Regions from separate parts of the Exiguobacterium sp. s149 genome, predicted to be linked through region 1. Evidence: riboswitches for the same ligand, from Rfam matches in the RefSeq annotation. Region 1 holds a riboswitch; the other holds the start of a gene.
The links. A riboswitch is a leader RNA that binds a small molecule or an ion and turns the genes downstream of it on or off. The one in region 1 is predicted to bind FMN.
Positions count from the first base shown of each region.

Region 2: linked by a shared signal. The riboswitch ahead of ribD (bifunctional diaminohydroxyphosphoribosylaminopyrimidine deaminase/5-amino-6-(5-phosphoribosylamino)uracil reductase RibD) and the one ahead of KNP81_RS01235 (ECF transporter S component) in region 1 are both predicted to bind FMN.

Region 1 covers NZ_JACSLZ010000001.1:243,247-251,312, reverse strand. Annotated here, with positions in the region: gene KNP81_RS01250 (YuzB family protein) at 1-146, shown strand, start outside; gene KNP81_RS01245 (NupC/NupG family nucleoside CNT transporter) at 357-1,568, shown strand; gene KNP81_RS01240 (nucleotidyltransferase family protein) at 1,670-2,248, opposite strand; gene KNP81_RS01235 (ECF transporter S component) at 2,323-2,910, opposite strand; FMN riboswitch at 3,071-3,212, opposite strand; gene KNP81_RS01230 (HesB/IscA family protein) at 3,310-3,666, shown strand; gene KNP81_RS01225 (hypothetical protein) at 3,706-3,948, opposite strand; gene KNP81_RS01220 (Rossmann-fold NAD(P)-binding domain-containing protein) at 4,078-4,932, shown strand; gene KNP81_RS01215 (NAD(P)/FAD-dependent oxidoreductase) at 4,968-5,945, opposite strand; gene KNP81_RS01210 (NAD(P)/FAD-dependent oxidoreductase) at 6,212-7,423, shown strand; gene KNP81_RS01205 (YuiB family protein) at 7,550-7,867, shown strand; gene glcT (glucose PTS transporter transcription antiterminator GlcT) at 7,973-8,066, shown strand, end outside.
Region 2 covers NZ_JACSLZ010000001.1:462,202-470,267, forward strand. Annotated here, with positions in the region: gene ribE (riboflavin synthase) at 1-258, opposite strand, end outside; gene ribD (bifunctional diaminohydroxyphosphoribosylaminopyrimidine deaminase/5-amino-6-(5-phosphoribosylamino)uracil reductase RibD) at 239-1,318, opposite strand; FMN riboswitch at 1,471-1,613, opposite strand; gene KNP81_RS02360 (undecaprenyl-diphosphate phosphatase) at 1,707-2,519, opposite strand; gene KNP81_RS02365 (homing endonuclease associated repeat-containing protein) at 2,973-3,614, shown strand; gene KNP81_RS02370 (GGDEF domain-containing protein) at 3,957-5,639, opposite strand; gene KNP81_RS02375 (DegV family protein) at 5,768-6,598, opposite strand; gene KNP81_RS02380 (ABC transporter ATP-binding protein) at 6,768-7,466, shown strand; gene KNP81_RS02385 (ABC transporter permease) at 7,472-8,066, shown strand, end outside.

The DNA.
Region 1 (8,066 bases):
ATGTCGTTGAATACGGCTGTACAGGCTACTGTGGCGTCTGTTCGCTCGACTTGTTTTGCCTAGTCGATGGCGAGGTCGTGACGGGAGATACGCCAGAGCAACTCGTGACGAACGTATATGAAAAAATTGAAGAAATGGCTTGGTGAAAAAGTTTGAAGCAACTTCAAACTTTTTTTATTTTGACTGTTTTGACCCGTTGCATTTTTAAAAAGGGTCTGTTATATTCAAAGAGGTTCGAATGTAGGTTGTCTGACGTTTAACAACATAAAAAGAAAGCGTTTCAAACGGTAGGACATATCTCGATTCGGGTATATCACAATATCAGGTTTCCCCAATATGAAAGGAGCACAACACCAATGAATATCATGAGCGTGGTTGGTATTTTGGCACTAATTGGAATCGCTTACATCTTCTCAACCAACCGTAAAGCCATCAAATGGCGTACCGTTCTTGCCGCTTTCGCGGTACAGTTTACGTTCGCTTTCCTCGTCCTCTTCACATCAGCAGGACGTAGCGCGTTAGAATGGATCTCAGGAGGCGTTCAGAACGTCTTGAACACAGCAAATGACGGAATCGCCTTCGTTTTCGGTACAGCTGTAGGAGGGGACAACTTCGTCTTCGCATTCCAAGTGTTGCCGATTATCATTTTTATGTCTTCTTTAATCGCTTTGCTTTACTACCTCGGTGTCATGCAATGGGTCATCCGAATTCTCGGTACAGCCCTTGCGAAAGCTCTCGGCACATCACGTAAAGAGTCGCTCTCAGCGACGGCAAACATCTTCGTCGGTCAAACGGAAGCACCGCTTGTCATCAAGCCTTACCTTCCAACGATGACACAATCGGAGCTCTTCGCCGTCATGGTCGGGGGACTCGCGTCGGTTGCCGGTTCGGTTCTCGCTGGATACGCTGCCCTTGGTGTACCGCTCGAGTACTTGCTCGCAGCGAGCTTCATGGCTGCACCTGCTGGTCTCTTGTTCGCCAAAATCATCGTTCCTGAAACAGAAGAGTACAATGATGACATCGAAATCGCTGAAGATGAAGAGGACAAAGCAGCGAACTTCGTCGATGCAGCCGCTCGCGGTGCGTCTGACGGTCTCTTCCTCGCCTTGAACGTCGGTGCGATGCTTCTCGCCTTCGTTTCATTGATTGCGCTCGTCAACTTGATTCTTGGTGGAATCGGCGGCTTGGTCGGATTTGAGAGCCTCTCACTTGAATTGATTCTTGGTTACGTGTTTGCACCACTCGCGTTCGTCATCGGTGTACCGTGGGCTGATGCGGTTCAGTTCGGTAGCTTCCTCGGTCAAAAACTCGTCTTGAACGAATTCGTTGCCTTCTCTGAATTCGCACCAATCATCGGTACTGGTGAACTTTCAGCACGTACGGAAGCGATGATCGCCTTCGCACTTTGTGGATTCGCCAACATCTCGTCACTTGCAATCCTTCTCGGTGGTCTCGGTGGAATGGCACCGAACCGTCGGAACGACATCGCACGTATGGGTGTCCTCGCGATTCTCGCAGGTACGCTTGCCAACTTGATGTCAGCCACGCTTGCTGGTCTGCTTCTCTAATCAAATCCGATATACCCAGAGTGATCACTTCGGTGGTCACTCTTTTTTGTGAAGACGTTTATGAACGCACAGCAAAACCCGACCGTATCGGCGGTCGGGTTCTACAGTCCGTGACGAGTCACGTCCACTTCTTGAAGTTTCGGCCAAATGGCTTGCCAATTCTTATTTTGGATCCGCGCTTGATAAATGTGGTGATGCGGGGATACGTCTGCAAATGCTGGGGTCGGTCGCAGCCTCAATTCGATGATGTCATCAACACCGTAAGGCGCGGCCACGATCAAGCGGTCGTTCGCATCGAGGCTGACCCCGATGGCGGTGACGGTCTCGGGGAAATGGGCCAAGGCGTCGATCGCCGACTGATAGGGCGGCAATTGATTAACCAGATGCATCCGCGCTTGATTTTTGACCGACCACGGGACGGTCGGGGACAGGACGTGTAATTGTGCCTCATATTCTTTTTCAATCGCCTCGTCAATTTGAGACCGGTCAAAGTAGATGACATCGACGTCCTCGGTCGGCGTTGGTGTTGGATAGCCATGCACGTCATCCCATATCTTCGCCCGCACGTATCCGGCACAGATCCACCAGTCGGGTAGCTCGAGGGAAGCGACGTCTTTCAAGAGACCCCTCAATTCCGAATCATTCTCTAAAAAGTGAGTGACCTCTTCAATCGTTTTCAAGTGATTCCCTCTTATTCTTCCTCAAGCATAACGCAACCATACAAAAAAGCACCTATTTCTAGGTGCTTTTCGCATTAAGCCTGGAGTTGCATCCGCTGGCGTTCGATCCACGGCTTCAACTTGAGGAAGAGGGGGACGAACAAGGCGCTAATCAACAACGCTTTGATGAGGTTGAACGGCAAGATGCCGTAGAGGACGAGGTCCGTTTTAACTGCCGGTTGCGCCATCTCGGTCATGCCGAAGAAGAACGCGTAGGCTGGTAAGATGAGTAAATAGTTCAAAATCGCCAAGCTGAGTGCCATCGTGATCGTACCGGCCACGAGACCTGAAGCGAGCGCTTTATTCGTTTTACGTTTATGGTAGAACCATGCGACCGGATACATGAAGGCGACTCCTGCAAAGAAGTTTGCGACTTCACCGACCGGAACGCCGCCACCGTTAAAGACATAGTAGAGGACGTTTTTTAGAGCGACGACCACGACGCCTGCGAGTGGGGAGAAGACGATCCCGGCGACGAGCGCGGGAATGTCACTAAAGTCCACTTTTAGAAATGGTGGTAGGAAAGGCAGCGGGAAGTTAAAGAGCATGAGGACAAAAGAAATGGCCCCGAGCATCGATAGCGTCACCAGTGTTGTCAATCGTTTGTTGCGCGTTGTTTTCATCAAAATCTCTCCTTTTGTCGCTCCTTGATGAATGGCACCCGTCGCATAAAAAATCCCGATTGCATCATACAATCGGGAGAGGTTACGCGCATACGAAATAGATGTTTTCCGTCGCGGAAGAGACCACGTCAAAGAAAACATCCGGATATCGGTCGGATGCCGCCATCTTCTCCCATCCAGACTTTACTGTCGGCTTTCGAATCTCACGAAATCAGCAAGCAACGCCTTGCTCGCTCACGGGCTGAGAAGATCATGTCTTCAATACCGCCGGTCGGGAATTTCACCCTGCCCCGAAGATGGAACGATTTAATTTTTTTTGTTACAGTTTAGTTATACAAGATATTTCACAAAATCTCAAGTCAGTTGACTTGAAGTTAAGATAATGAAGGAGGAGTTCAGATGATTCATTTGACAGAGTCAGCTGCATTACAAGTCATCGATATGATGAAACAGACAGAACACCCCGAGAATCAGTACTTGCGCATCAAGGTCCAAGGCGGAGGCTGCACCGGTCTCTCGTACGGAATGGGATTCGATGAAGATAAAACGGATCGAGATATCCAATTCGACCATCACGGCGTCCGCGTCATCGTCGCCGAAGCCGACCATGGGGTCGTCGACGGGCTCGAAATCGACTATAAGCAGTCGATGCTCGGAGGCGGGTTCACGATTAAAAATCCGAACGCCATCGCCACGTGTGGATGTGGTTCGAGTTTCCGGACGGCGTCGAACGCCGGGACACCTGGAGATTGCTAAACGAAAGGCCAATCGTGTGGACGATTGGCCTTTTTCGATTCAGTCGGTTTCTTCCATCAAAATCAAGCGAATCACTTTGGATGTCGCATTCAATTCGATGTGATGTTGCCAAGGGCGGAACGCCGTGATTTTGCATGTGTCGGTCGTGATTTGGAACGAACAGACGCTCTCTTCTTCTTGGTCAAGCACTGAGTAGCGGCTGAAATCGGATAAGCTTTGGTAGATGGCGTATTGTTTCGGTAACTCACACGTCCATCCTTTTTCTAACATGATTTGATGCATGGGTCTCGCCTCTTTCTTCTATCATATATATAAGAATAACAAAAAAATTCAAGGATGTGGAAGATTAGTCGAGAGGAACCAAGGGAAAATGAAAAGAGATGTCATTTTTATGTAGGAGGGGTAGGGACGATGAGAAAAGTATTGATATTCGGTGGGTCACGCTATTTTGGAAAGCGGTTGGCGCTTCGCTTGGCGGAGACCGGTGATGATGTGACGATTGTGACGCGTGGACAGCTCCAAGTGCCAGAGGCGGAAGGCATTCGTTCCATCAAAGGGGACCGACAGTCGGTGGCGACGATGAAAGATTTATCGCGCGACCGTTACGACCTCGTCTATGACAATATTTGTTTCAATCCATATCAGGCGAAAATCGCATCGGACGCGTTCATGGATCAAGTTGGCAAATATGTGCTCACGTCGACGATGTCGGTCTATGCACCTGGCGCCGATTTGAAAGAAAGTGACTTCAATCCGCTTCATCATGACTATCATCTCGAGTCCGATCACGACTATGGACAAGGTAAACGAGAAGCCGAGTCCTACTTCTTTCACCGCGCCTCGTTCCCGGTCACGACCGTCCGTCTGCCGATCGTCTTAGGTCCAGACGACTATACGGATCGTCTCAAGTTTTATATCGATGCCGTCCGTCGAGAAGAGCCGATCGTCCTGCATCATCCCGAAGCAAAGATGGGCTTTATCTCAAGTTTTGAGGCGGCGTCGTTTTTAGAGTGGGTCGGTCGGGCCAATGTGACCGGTCCGTTCAATGCGGCGAGTGAGGGCATCATCTCACTCGGTGCACTCATGGAGCGGATTGGCCATCATTTAAATAAACCGGTCCAAATCATCAAAGACGGCGAGTCGTCGCCATATGATACGGACGTCGACTATTACATGTCGATTGCCGAGGCGAAAAAGGCCGGCTTCGTCTTTACCCAACTCGATGACTGGCTCGATCGGGTCATCCTCCAAACCATCCGTAAATGAAAATGGCCCTCATCGCGATGATGAGGGCCATATCTTTATTTCCCGGCAAATACCGAAGTTGAGTGTTGCGGGTGACGCGCTGTCGGGTCGACGAGCTGCTTCACTTGGTTGATGGCGATTGGGGCTTCTCCGAAGCCGGTCGCAATCAATTTCACTTTTCCTTCATACGTGGCGATGTCACCGCAAGCGAAGATGCCGGCGACCGTCGTCTCCATGCGTGAGTCGACGCGGATTGTGTTCTTCTCGAACTCCATGCCCCAGTTTTTGATTGGGCCGAGTGACGAGACGAAACCGTAGTTACAGATGAGGTCATCGATCTCGACGAATTTCGATTCGCCGTCTTTGTCCGTCAATTCGACCGACTCGATGTGCGTCTCACCTGAGAGTGATTCGATGTTATATGGCGTCCAGACGTTAATCGTCGAAGCTTTCATCTGTTCGACCGTATGCTCGTGGGCCCGGAAGCGGTCACGGCGATGAACGATATGGACTTCTTTGGCGATGCCTTCGAGCATGAGTGCCCAGTCGACGGCAGAGTCGCCGCCACCGGCGATCATGACGCGACGGTCACGGAACTTCTCCATGTTGTCGACGAAGTAATGAAGGTTCGCATAGTCTTCGCAACCATCGAGGCCGAGCGGTCGTGCGGCGAATGCCCCGTTCCCAGCCGTGATGATGATGGCTTTCGTATGGTACTCATCTTTATTCGTCGTAATCTGGAACGTGCCGTCTTCAAGACGCTCGACCGTTTCAACGGTCTCCCCGAGACGGTAGTCTTGTTCGAACTGATCAGCCTGGGCTTTCAATTGGTCAATCAAATCTTGGGCCTTCACTTTCGGGAAGCCCGCGATGTCGTAAATATATTTTTCTGGATACAATGTCGACAATTGTCCGCCGAGTTGTGGCAAACTTTCAATCAACGCCGTATCAAGTTGGCGCATACCTGCATAAAATGCGGTGAACAGTCCGACCGGGCCGCCACCGATGATGATCACATCTTTCGTCGATTTCATCGAATTCCTCCTCAAAACGTATACATCTATTATAGTGACAATCGTGAATTAAATCCATTCTGTACAAACATGCTACACATTCAAAAAAATTTCAAGAAGATATGCTTTTCCATTGAGAAAACAAAACAAACAGCGTACAATGAACGAGAAGCAATTGTGAACATTGGTTGAACAAGGTTTGGGCTTTATTGTGAACACTCATGTGAAAAAACACACAACATGATTGTTCAAGAAAACAAAACTATCAAAACAAGGTGGAAATGAACATGAAACGACCTAACATTGTTATTCTTGGCGCAGGTTTCGGTGGACTCATCACAGCGGTCAACCTCCAGAAGACGCTCTCAGCTGGCGACGCGAACATCACGCTCATCAACAAGCATGATTACCATTACCAGACGACGTGGCTTCATGAGCCAGCGGCCGGAACGATGAAACCGGATCAAGCTCGCATCTACATCAACGACGTCGTGAACCCGTCACGTGTGAAATTTGTCAAAGGGATCGTCGATCGCGTCGATACTACGGCAAAACAAGTCTTGCTCGTAGACGGTTCAGCAGTTGAATATGATTATGTCGTGTTCGCGCTTGGCGGCGTACCGGAGACATTCGGTATCCCTGGCCTTAAAGAGCATGCGATGACAATCAGCTCGCTCAACAGCGTCCGTAAAATCAAAGAACATATCGAGTACTCGTTCGCTCAATATAAAACGAACGGTTCAGCTGACCGCTCGTACGTGACGATCGTTGTCGGTGGCGCCGGCTTCACAGGAATCGAGTTCCTCGGTGAGCTCGTCAACCGTGTGCCTGAGCTTTGCAAACAGTATGACGTGCCACGTGAAGCGGTTCGCATCGTGAACATCGAAGCCGCTCCGACTGTACTTCCTGGTTTCGACCCAGAACTCACGACGTATGCGCAGAAATGGCTCGAACGAAACGGCGTCGAGATGAAACTCGGAAACGGCATCAAAGGCGTTGAGCCTGGTGTCGTCACGTTCGGTCCACTCCAAGGTGACACGACAGAGACGATTGAAGCGAACACGATTCTCTGGACAGGTGGCGTCAGCGGTAGCCCGATCGTTGAGAAGTCTGGTTTTGAAGCGGTCCGTAACCGTGTCATGGTCGAGGCGGACAACCGTGCCCCTGGTCACGACAACGTCTTCATCATCGGTGACTGCTCGGCTGTCATGGATCCGGTCTCAAACCGTCCATACCCGCCGACTGCCCAAATCGCGACACAACAAGCGCACAACGTGGCGAAAAACATCGCAGCACTCATCAACGGGAAATCAACTTCGAAGTTCACGTATGAGAGCAAAGGGACAGTCGCATCACTTGGCCATAACGACGGCATCGGTATCGTCATGGGCAAAAAGATCTTCGGTCGCAACGCTTCATTCATGAAGAAAGTGATCGACAACAAACACTTCCTCGAATTGAAGAAGTACGGTCTCGTCCTCAAAAAAGGTAAATTCTAAGCCATATATCTGAGTGGCCCGCTCCTAGGAGCGGGTCACTTTTTTATTGTCGGTAGGGTGCGGTTCACCTTTGACCTAAGCGCAGACGATTCGGTATAATAGACAACGGGAAAAGGGGGCAATCGCATGCATATCATCCAGGCTGTCATTGGGGCGATTCTTTATTTGGTCATCTTCTTCAGCATCGGCTTCATTTTGAACATGCTACTTAAAAAAACATGGACGCTCGTGTTCATCTATCCGATTTTCGTCATTATGATGATTGATAACGTCAAGCTCTCGAGTTACATCACGGAGACATCGACCGCGCTCGCCAACGTTTACGAACGGGTGCTCGGACTTCAGTTTTTGGATGTGTTCATGCTTGGTTTCGGACTGCTCGGTGCGATTTTGGCCGGCGTCACGATCCGCTACTTGCGTAAGAGTGGTTACTCAATGTTTTAAAGACGGCAGAAATGTTCGTCTTTTTTGTTTTCTGCCTACTTTTTTAGAAGGCGAACCGATATACTAGATAAGATAACGATTTAATTAGTAAGGGATGCGATGAGAATGACATTACCGATGTATACGATCAAGAAAGTGTTGAATAATAGCGTTGTCATTTGCCAACATGATCCGGAACCGGAAGTCATTCTACTCGGGA
Region 2 (8,066 bases), 220 kb from region 1:
GGCCCGCTCCAAGTTGACGCTCGTGCCGGGGCGGACCCCGTCGAGACTCGACGCCTTGAGCGTCTCCGGCATGACGTCGACCGAGAAACTGTCACGGTCGAACGTCGTCACCGTGAGACAGATACCGTTGACAGAGATGCTGTCACCGAGTTTCACATCCTCAAGCACGACCTTCCCGGCAAGCGTGAGCCGGAGGGATGGCCCGTTCCGTTTCACTGCTTTCACACTGCCGATTTCTTCAACGATTCCCGTGAACATCGGACTCCTCCTTTCGCATGATGAGCTTGATGTCGGTGCCGACCGTCTCGACCGATTGCACGTCATACCGCTCGATCACATCGAGCGGACCGTCATGATGCGAGCGGTAGAAACCACCCTTGCCACCGAACACGCGTGGCGACTGATACATGACCCACTCGTCGACGAACTGTCCGTCCAAGAGCGAGGTGACGAGCGTCGGTCCCGCTTCGACGAGCAGGCGACCGATGCCGCGTGCGTAGACGTCTTGCAGGAAAGCGTCGAGCGACGTGTACGCCGCGAGTTCGACGCCACGCTCGATAAACGCGTCCCGTTTCGATACATCGTCAGACGTCGTGTAGAGCAATACCGGCACATCGTTCGCCGTCCGGACGAGCTGACTCGAGAGCGGCGTCCGCAACTCCCGGTCGAGCACGACCCGGAGCGGTTGCGTCGTCTCGCGGTCGAGCCGGACGGTGAGCGCCGGATCATCGGCGAGCACGGTGCCGACACCGGTCAAGATCGCATCGACCGTCGACCGCAGTTCATGGACGTCCCGTCTCGCTTCGGTCCCGGTCACCCACTTGCTGTCACCAGTATCGAGGGCGACTTTGCCGTCAAGACTCGTCGCGGTCTTCAAGACGACGTAAGGCCGTCTCGTCTCGAGCGAACGCAAGAACGCCACATTGAGCGCTCGTGCCTCACGCTCGAGCAGTCCGACCTCGACTTCAATCCCGGCCGCTTTCAATCGAGCGATGCCCTGTCCCGCCACGAGCGGGTTCGGATCGCTCATCGCGATGACGATCCGCTTGATGCCCGACTCCACGACTAAATCGGCACACGGCGGTGTCTTGCCATGATGCGAGCACGGTTCGAGCGTGACGTACATCGTCGCGCCATAGGCGGCGGCCCCGGCCATGCGGATGGCGTGCACTTCGGCGTGCGCTTCCCCCGCCTTCAAGTGGGCGCCGAACCCGACGACCCGACCGTCCTTGACGATGACGGCTCCGACACGCGGATTGACGCCGGTCGATGAGGCGGATTTGGCCAATTGGATGGCTTGTTGCATGTACTGTTGCATAATCTCCCTCCTTGTTTCGTACAAACAAAAAGACCTCAAGGAATGATCCTCAAGGTCTCGGTGGGAGTCGTTCATCGTCATTTGGGCAAGCCAAATAAGCGTTTTCTTTACAGAAAAACGTACGACGAACTACAGGTCGCGTGGACCTGTCATGTTTCCTTCTCCCATCCAGACTATACTGTCGGCTCTAGAATCGCACTAGATCCACCGTTCGCACACGTGCGCCCGGGTCACGGACTTAAGGCTCGCGCCCATCACCGCCGGTTGGGACTTTCACCCGACCCCGAAGGAATATTTGTTTGTACGTTTCCACTTTAGCGCAAAAATAAATGGATGGCAAAACGAAATGCGCAAAAAAGCGCCGCTCGTATGAGCAGCGCCCTGTAAATCAAGCCAAGAATAAAACGACGAGGAGTCCGACAATCCAGCAATAGAACGAGAAGTATTTGAGCTCGCCTTTCGCCATGATGTGTTGGAACCACTTGAGCGAGATGGCCGTGAGCGCATACGAGGCGATGAACGCCAAGATGAGCGGTCCGAACAAATCACGTGTCTCTGGATTCGTGAACAACTCCGGTCCATCTAAAATCGTCACCCCGAGACTGATCGGGATGAAAAGGAAGAACGAGAAACGAAGCGCCGACTCTTGCTTGATGCCGAGCAACATCGCCATGACGATTGTCGCCCCGGAACGGCTGATGCCTGGGATGAGCGCGACCGCTTGGGCGAGACCGATCAAGATGGCGTCGCGGAGCGTGATGCCGCCGTCTCCTTTATTCCCTCGCATATTCCGGATGAACCAGAGCGCGACCCCGGTCAAGATGAGCGTATAACCGACCGTGGCGACGCCGCTGAGCTTCTCGCCAATCCAATCGCCGAACAGGACGCCGAGCACACCGGCTGGGACCGTGGCGACGAGCAAGAGACCAATGAACTTGACGTCGACCATTGTCTCGTCACTGCGGTCCTTTTTAAACAAGAACGTCCACAGACTGACGATGAGACGGATGACGTCCTGCCGATAAATCGTCAAAACAGCGAGCAGTGAAGCAAAGTTCACGAAAATCTCGAATGAGAGACCTGGTAATTGGATATCAAACAGCTCTTGGAAGATGACCAAGTGACCGCTCGATGAGATTGGAATCGGCTCGGTGAACCCTTGAATCAAGCCGAGCAGCAGATAAAATAACCATATTGTCATATCGTATTATCCTCTTTTCTTTTTTACATCAATTCCATTATTTTAGCAGACCGTCCGTTTCACTGACCACCCTTTCAAAAAAAATCGTTATTTTCAAAACTTTCATTTGATTAGTCTGAAAATTAAATTTATTATAGAAGAGTACTCAACTGGTGCGACGGTGATGACCCCATTGGCCAGTTGGGTACTTTTTTCGTACAGATTATTACATATTAGCCACGATAAAACTTTTTGTTTACAATTGAATCCATTTAATATTAAATTTGTAATAGAACTGTTACCATTTTTTCAAAGTGCTAACAGGACTTTAGACCTAACAGTTCATCAAATCAGTTTAAAAAAACTTGAGCAATGCACTTATAAATTATAAAAACTGGCCGATAGTATGATTGTAGAAGCAACTTCGTCATCTTTATCGGTTCAGATATGAGTCCATGGAAGGAGGAACCATCATTGAGTCAAACGTTATCCACTAAATCCCACCACTTGTCCACCGAACAGCAGAGGATGATTCACTGCATTCGGCTGCTCGGCGACTTGTTGAAGGAACGTCCACGACGCTCTGTATATCGTCGCTTCGCGATGGAACAAAGCTGGCCGTCTCCCGAGTCGATTATCCGACAATTCGGGTCATGGGCCGAGGCGCTTGCCATCGCCGGCTACGAATGGCACGGCGAGGCGACTGTCGATCTCCCGGACAAGATGCCAAAGTACACGCGTGAAGATATCATTGAGACACTCGCCCTCTACTCACGCGACATGGGATCGATTATCACGCTCAAAAAGTATCAGGAATGGCGCAAACTTCATCCGAAGGCACCAAGCCATTACCATATCGTCAAGACGTTCGGTTCGTGGCATGACGCCTGCGCCGAAGCCGGACTTGAAGCGAGTGTGACGTACTCGAAATCCGAGCTCTCCACCGCACTCCGTGAAGCGATTCACGAGATGGGCTTCTCTCTTTCATTCGAAGCGTATCGCGAATGGGCAAAACGGAACAACAAACCATCCACAAAAGCGATTCTTCATCGCTACGGTTCATGGTCAGCTGCGATTCATGCAGTCGAGTCAGAAATTTTCAATCAGAAATTATAATCTTTCATTCATAAGGAGGACGCCGGGTATCCGGTGTCCTCCTTTATTGTGATAACAATTGATTGCTTGAGTATAGAGGATTTCCACCTCAGCCGGCACCCTCCGTTCCTGGGGCGCTGCGGATGCCTCCGCAGCGCGTGCCGCGCTTTACGGGGTCACCCTTGCATCGCTCTCCCCTAGGAGTTCGGGCGCCGGCCTTGGTTAGCAAATCCGAACACATCTCACTTGCGTGACAGACAAACTTCGAACGCTAGAACCCGATTAAGCTTCATGTCCGGATACGTCTAGTCCAGATGGAACATCAGTAAAGGAGAATCTCGATGATTGAGATTCTCCTTTTTATCATTGAATCCGTTCCGTCGACGTGTCGCGATAATGGGCGACACGGTCCCGGCCGTTGAATTTCGCACCGACGTACATGGCCCGGTCGGCATTGCGTAACAACGTATCGAGGTCCTCATACTCATGAATTGTCTCGATGCCGATACTTGCTGTCACTTGGACCCGAATCCCTTCGGAGCCGAACGGATGGACGCGAAGCGCTTGGCGAATCTTCTCCCCTGTCACGAGGGCGGCCGCCTCGTTCATGCGCGGGAAGACGAAGACGAACTCCTCGCCGCCGTAACGGGTGACGAGATCCCCGCTCCGGACGAGACGACTGAACAGCGCCCCGGCCTCGATGAGCACTTCATCTCCGAACGCATGACCATACGTGTCGTTAATCGACTTGAAGTGATCCAAGTCGACCAAGAACACGGACAACGGATACGACGCGATATCGTTCAACCGCGCCTTCGTCCAACGCTTGAGCGCCCGTTGGTTCGGCAACCCCGTCATCGGGTCGGTCAGGCTCTCATGCTGGAGCCGGTTCCGCTCGTCAATCCGTTCGAGTGACCAGGACAAGGTTTTCAACAGACGATGAATCTCGACGGCGATTGCCCCTTCATACGCGCCGTTCGCCGTCGTCGAAATCATGCAACTGACGGCGTTCGTCGTGCTCGACACCGGCTGAATGACGAGGGCCGAATGATGCAGCTCGGTCTGGTGCGCTTGCAGATCGGGATGCCACTCATGGAGTGAATCATACACGAAATACGGCTCTTCCGCATCGCGATGACGTTCGAGCGTAAAGGCGTCGCCAATCGGTTTCGACTTTCGTCCGCTGACATCGTAGAACGTGCGGTCGCCGGTTCGATTGACTTGCAGCCAGCCGCGCTCGAGTTCGACGACTTCCCTTAACCCGTTCCAAAACTTCTCGATGAGCAATTGTTCGTTGTCGACCCGGTAGAGCTGTTCTTTCAAACGTTCGACTTGGTCGATTTTCGATTGCGTCTCCTCGGTCTCGGTCGCTTTGGACAATCCCATCTTGAGGAGCGACAAAATGAGGAACGTCGCCATCAGGCCGGTATAGCCGAACAGTTGGAACGCCTCGATGGCGACCATCGTGAACAACAGCTCGAGCGAGATGACGAGCCAGTCGAAGCGGAGCAACCGCCACATGATCGGGAGCGGAATCCGTTCCCCGATCAAGAACCGCGACATGAGGAAACTGAATCCGAGGACGAGGAACAAGATCGCGAAGAAACCGAGTAGCGCCGTACCTTGCTCAAGCAGATGGACGTTCGGTCCAATCTCTCCGCCAAGACGCAAATAGACGAGACCTGGAAAGACGAGCAGCATCGCCTCAATCAACGTGTTGAGCGGATAGAAATGTAAAAACCGTCGCCGTCCAACTTTGTTTGTGAACGTCCGGGCCTGGAACGTTAGCAACAAGAGTTGCCCCATCAGCAGGGCCGGGAGCAGACCGTACAAGAAGAACGTCATAAAGACGAACATCTCATGGAACGTGAAGTGCAAGTGCCGCCGCTTGAGCGGGTTCATGACGAACAGGGCGCCGAGTGTAAAGATGAACCAAAACAACGACCAATCGAACGTCCCGATCCCGAGCCACATATAGGCGAGAATCCCCATGAAGACGATCGACCACGAGAACCAGCTCCTGACGAGGTACTTCCGAAATCGCATCGTCTCCCCCCTTTCCTTTTCCGTTATCATTCTTACACAGTATGAAGGTTCTTGGTTGAAGATTCCAGCCGTCGTTTGAAAGTTTTGACAATAAAAAAAAGACCGCGACTTTCGTCACAATCTTGTGGTCACTTCGCTTTTAAAAATGAGATGCCAATCGAGCCCGACCCTGTGTGAGCCCCGAGAAGCGGTGCGAGCGTATCGACCCGAATCTTGGCTTTGTCACCGAGTTCCCGTTTCCACGACTCGGCCAGCTCGGGCACATTCCCGTGGAAGATCGAGACGTCCGTGCACTCGCCCGAATCGATGGCTTGACGGAGCGCTTCGAACAGTTGCGCCTGCGCCTTTTTGTAGGTCCGAACCGTCTGATACGGGACGATGAGCCCGTCTTCGAAGCGGAGCACCGGTTTCAACTGCAACATGTTGCCGATGAGCGCTTTCGACTTCGAGATACGTCCGCCCTTTTGCATCTGCGTCAAGTTTTGCAAAATCAACTCGATGCGGACGTCCTCGACACGTTGTTTCATATATGCTTCGACATCCTCGAGCGCATCCCCACGTTCGACCCGTTCAATCAACTCTTCGAGCATGAGTCCCATCGTATAGATGCCAGCCCGTGAGTCAATCGCGAGCAGTTTGAACTCGGCGATCTCTGCGCCTTGGACCGACGCTGAATACGTGCCGCTCAAGTCGGACGACAAGTGGACGGCGATGCCCATGTCATATTGGTCTTTGATGCCTTCATATAACGTGACGAAGTCGCCGATGGCCGGTTGGCTCGTCGAGACGCGCTCGCCCGCGTCAATCCATTCGTATACGGTCTTAGCGTCAACCTCGACCCCATCTTTATACGGTTGGTCACCTTTGACGACGTAGAGCGGGACGATGTGAATATCCGGGTGGTGCTGAATCGAATCTGGAAGGACGACGGTGCTGTCCGTGATATAAGCAATTTTCATGTTAAGGCTCTCCTTCAATCAAAATTAGTACCTGGTAATATTATTTTATCACAAGTGAAGCGGTTTCACTATTTTTTCAAAAATTGATTTCCCTTGAAGTTTCACATATTCCCGTCCAGATTGCGCTTGAAACGGGTAAAAGATAGCATTGGACAAAGGAGGAGTCACTATGATTCACATCGAGCATGTCAATAAAATCTACAAGACCGGGGACGTGGAGACGGCTGCGCTGAAAGACATCGAGTTGACGATTCAGGACGGCGCGTTCGTCGTTATCCTCGGTCCGAGCGGGAGCGGCAAGAGCACGCTGTTGAACGTCATCAGCGGACTCGACACGGTGACGTCCGGGACGATTACGTTCGGTGATACCGTCTTGACCGAGCTGTCCCCGGAACAGATGACCACGTTCCGACGCGACCATCTCGGCTTCATCTTCCAACAGTATAATTTGCTGCAAAATTTGACCGTCTATGAAAACATTCAAATCGGGGCCGACTTATCCGACAACCCGCTCCCAATCGATGAGCTGCTCGAGCAGGTCGGGTTGACGGCCGCCCGCGACAAATATCCGTATCAACTATCGGGCGGCGAACAACAGCGCGTCTCGGTCGCCCGCAGCCTCGCCAAAAATCCGTCCATCGTCTTCTGTGACGAACCGACCGGGTCGCTCGACGAGGACAACTCGAAACGGGTGCTCGAACTGCTCGAACGATTGAACAAGGAGTATGACAAGACCGTCGTCGTCATCACGCATAACACCGGCATCAGCGAGATGGCCGATGACGTCATCAAAATGAACTCGGGTCGAATTATTGAATTGACGCATAACCCGATCAAACGATCTGCTCGCGACATCCATTGGGGGTGAAACAGATGCTGTATAAAAATGTATGGAAGACGCTCGCCGGCAAGTGGATGCAACTCCTCGCAATCGCCGTCATCATCGTCATGAGTTCGCTCACGTATACGATGATGTTTTACGGCATCAGTGGCATCGAGGTCCCGACCGAGGAGTTTTTGGCGTCCTCGAATCAAGAAGATTTCGCCGTCGAGATGCTCAACCGCGTCACCGAAGAAGAGGCGGCTGCGCCCGAGTTGGCTGCCTTTCTCGCCTCCGGGAAGTACACGCTCGCCGACTTGAAACAAGCCGACGCGGAAGCGTTCGATGACTTGATGGTGGCACGCCTCGACGCCGTCGAGCGCGAGATGGGCGACGTGACGCTCGAGCTTCGCTCCACGAAGCTATTCAATTACACGTTCGATGACCGCGAACATCGCGGGCTCGTTGCAAAGGATGCGGACGCCATCAACCTGTCCTATCTCGAGTCAGGTCGTCGTCCGAGCGCGGACGATGAGGTCGCCATCAATACGAAATCGGCTGAAAAGAACGGAATCAAAATCGGTGACACGATTGATCTCGGTGAACCGTTCACGGTGACCGGGTTCGTCCTGTTCCCGGACTACACGT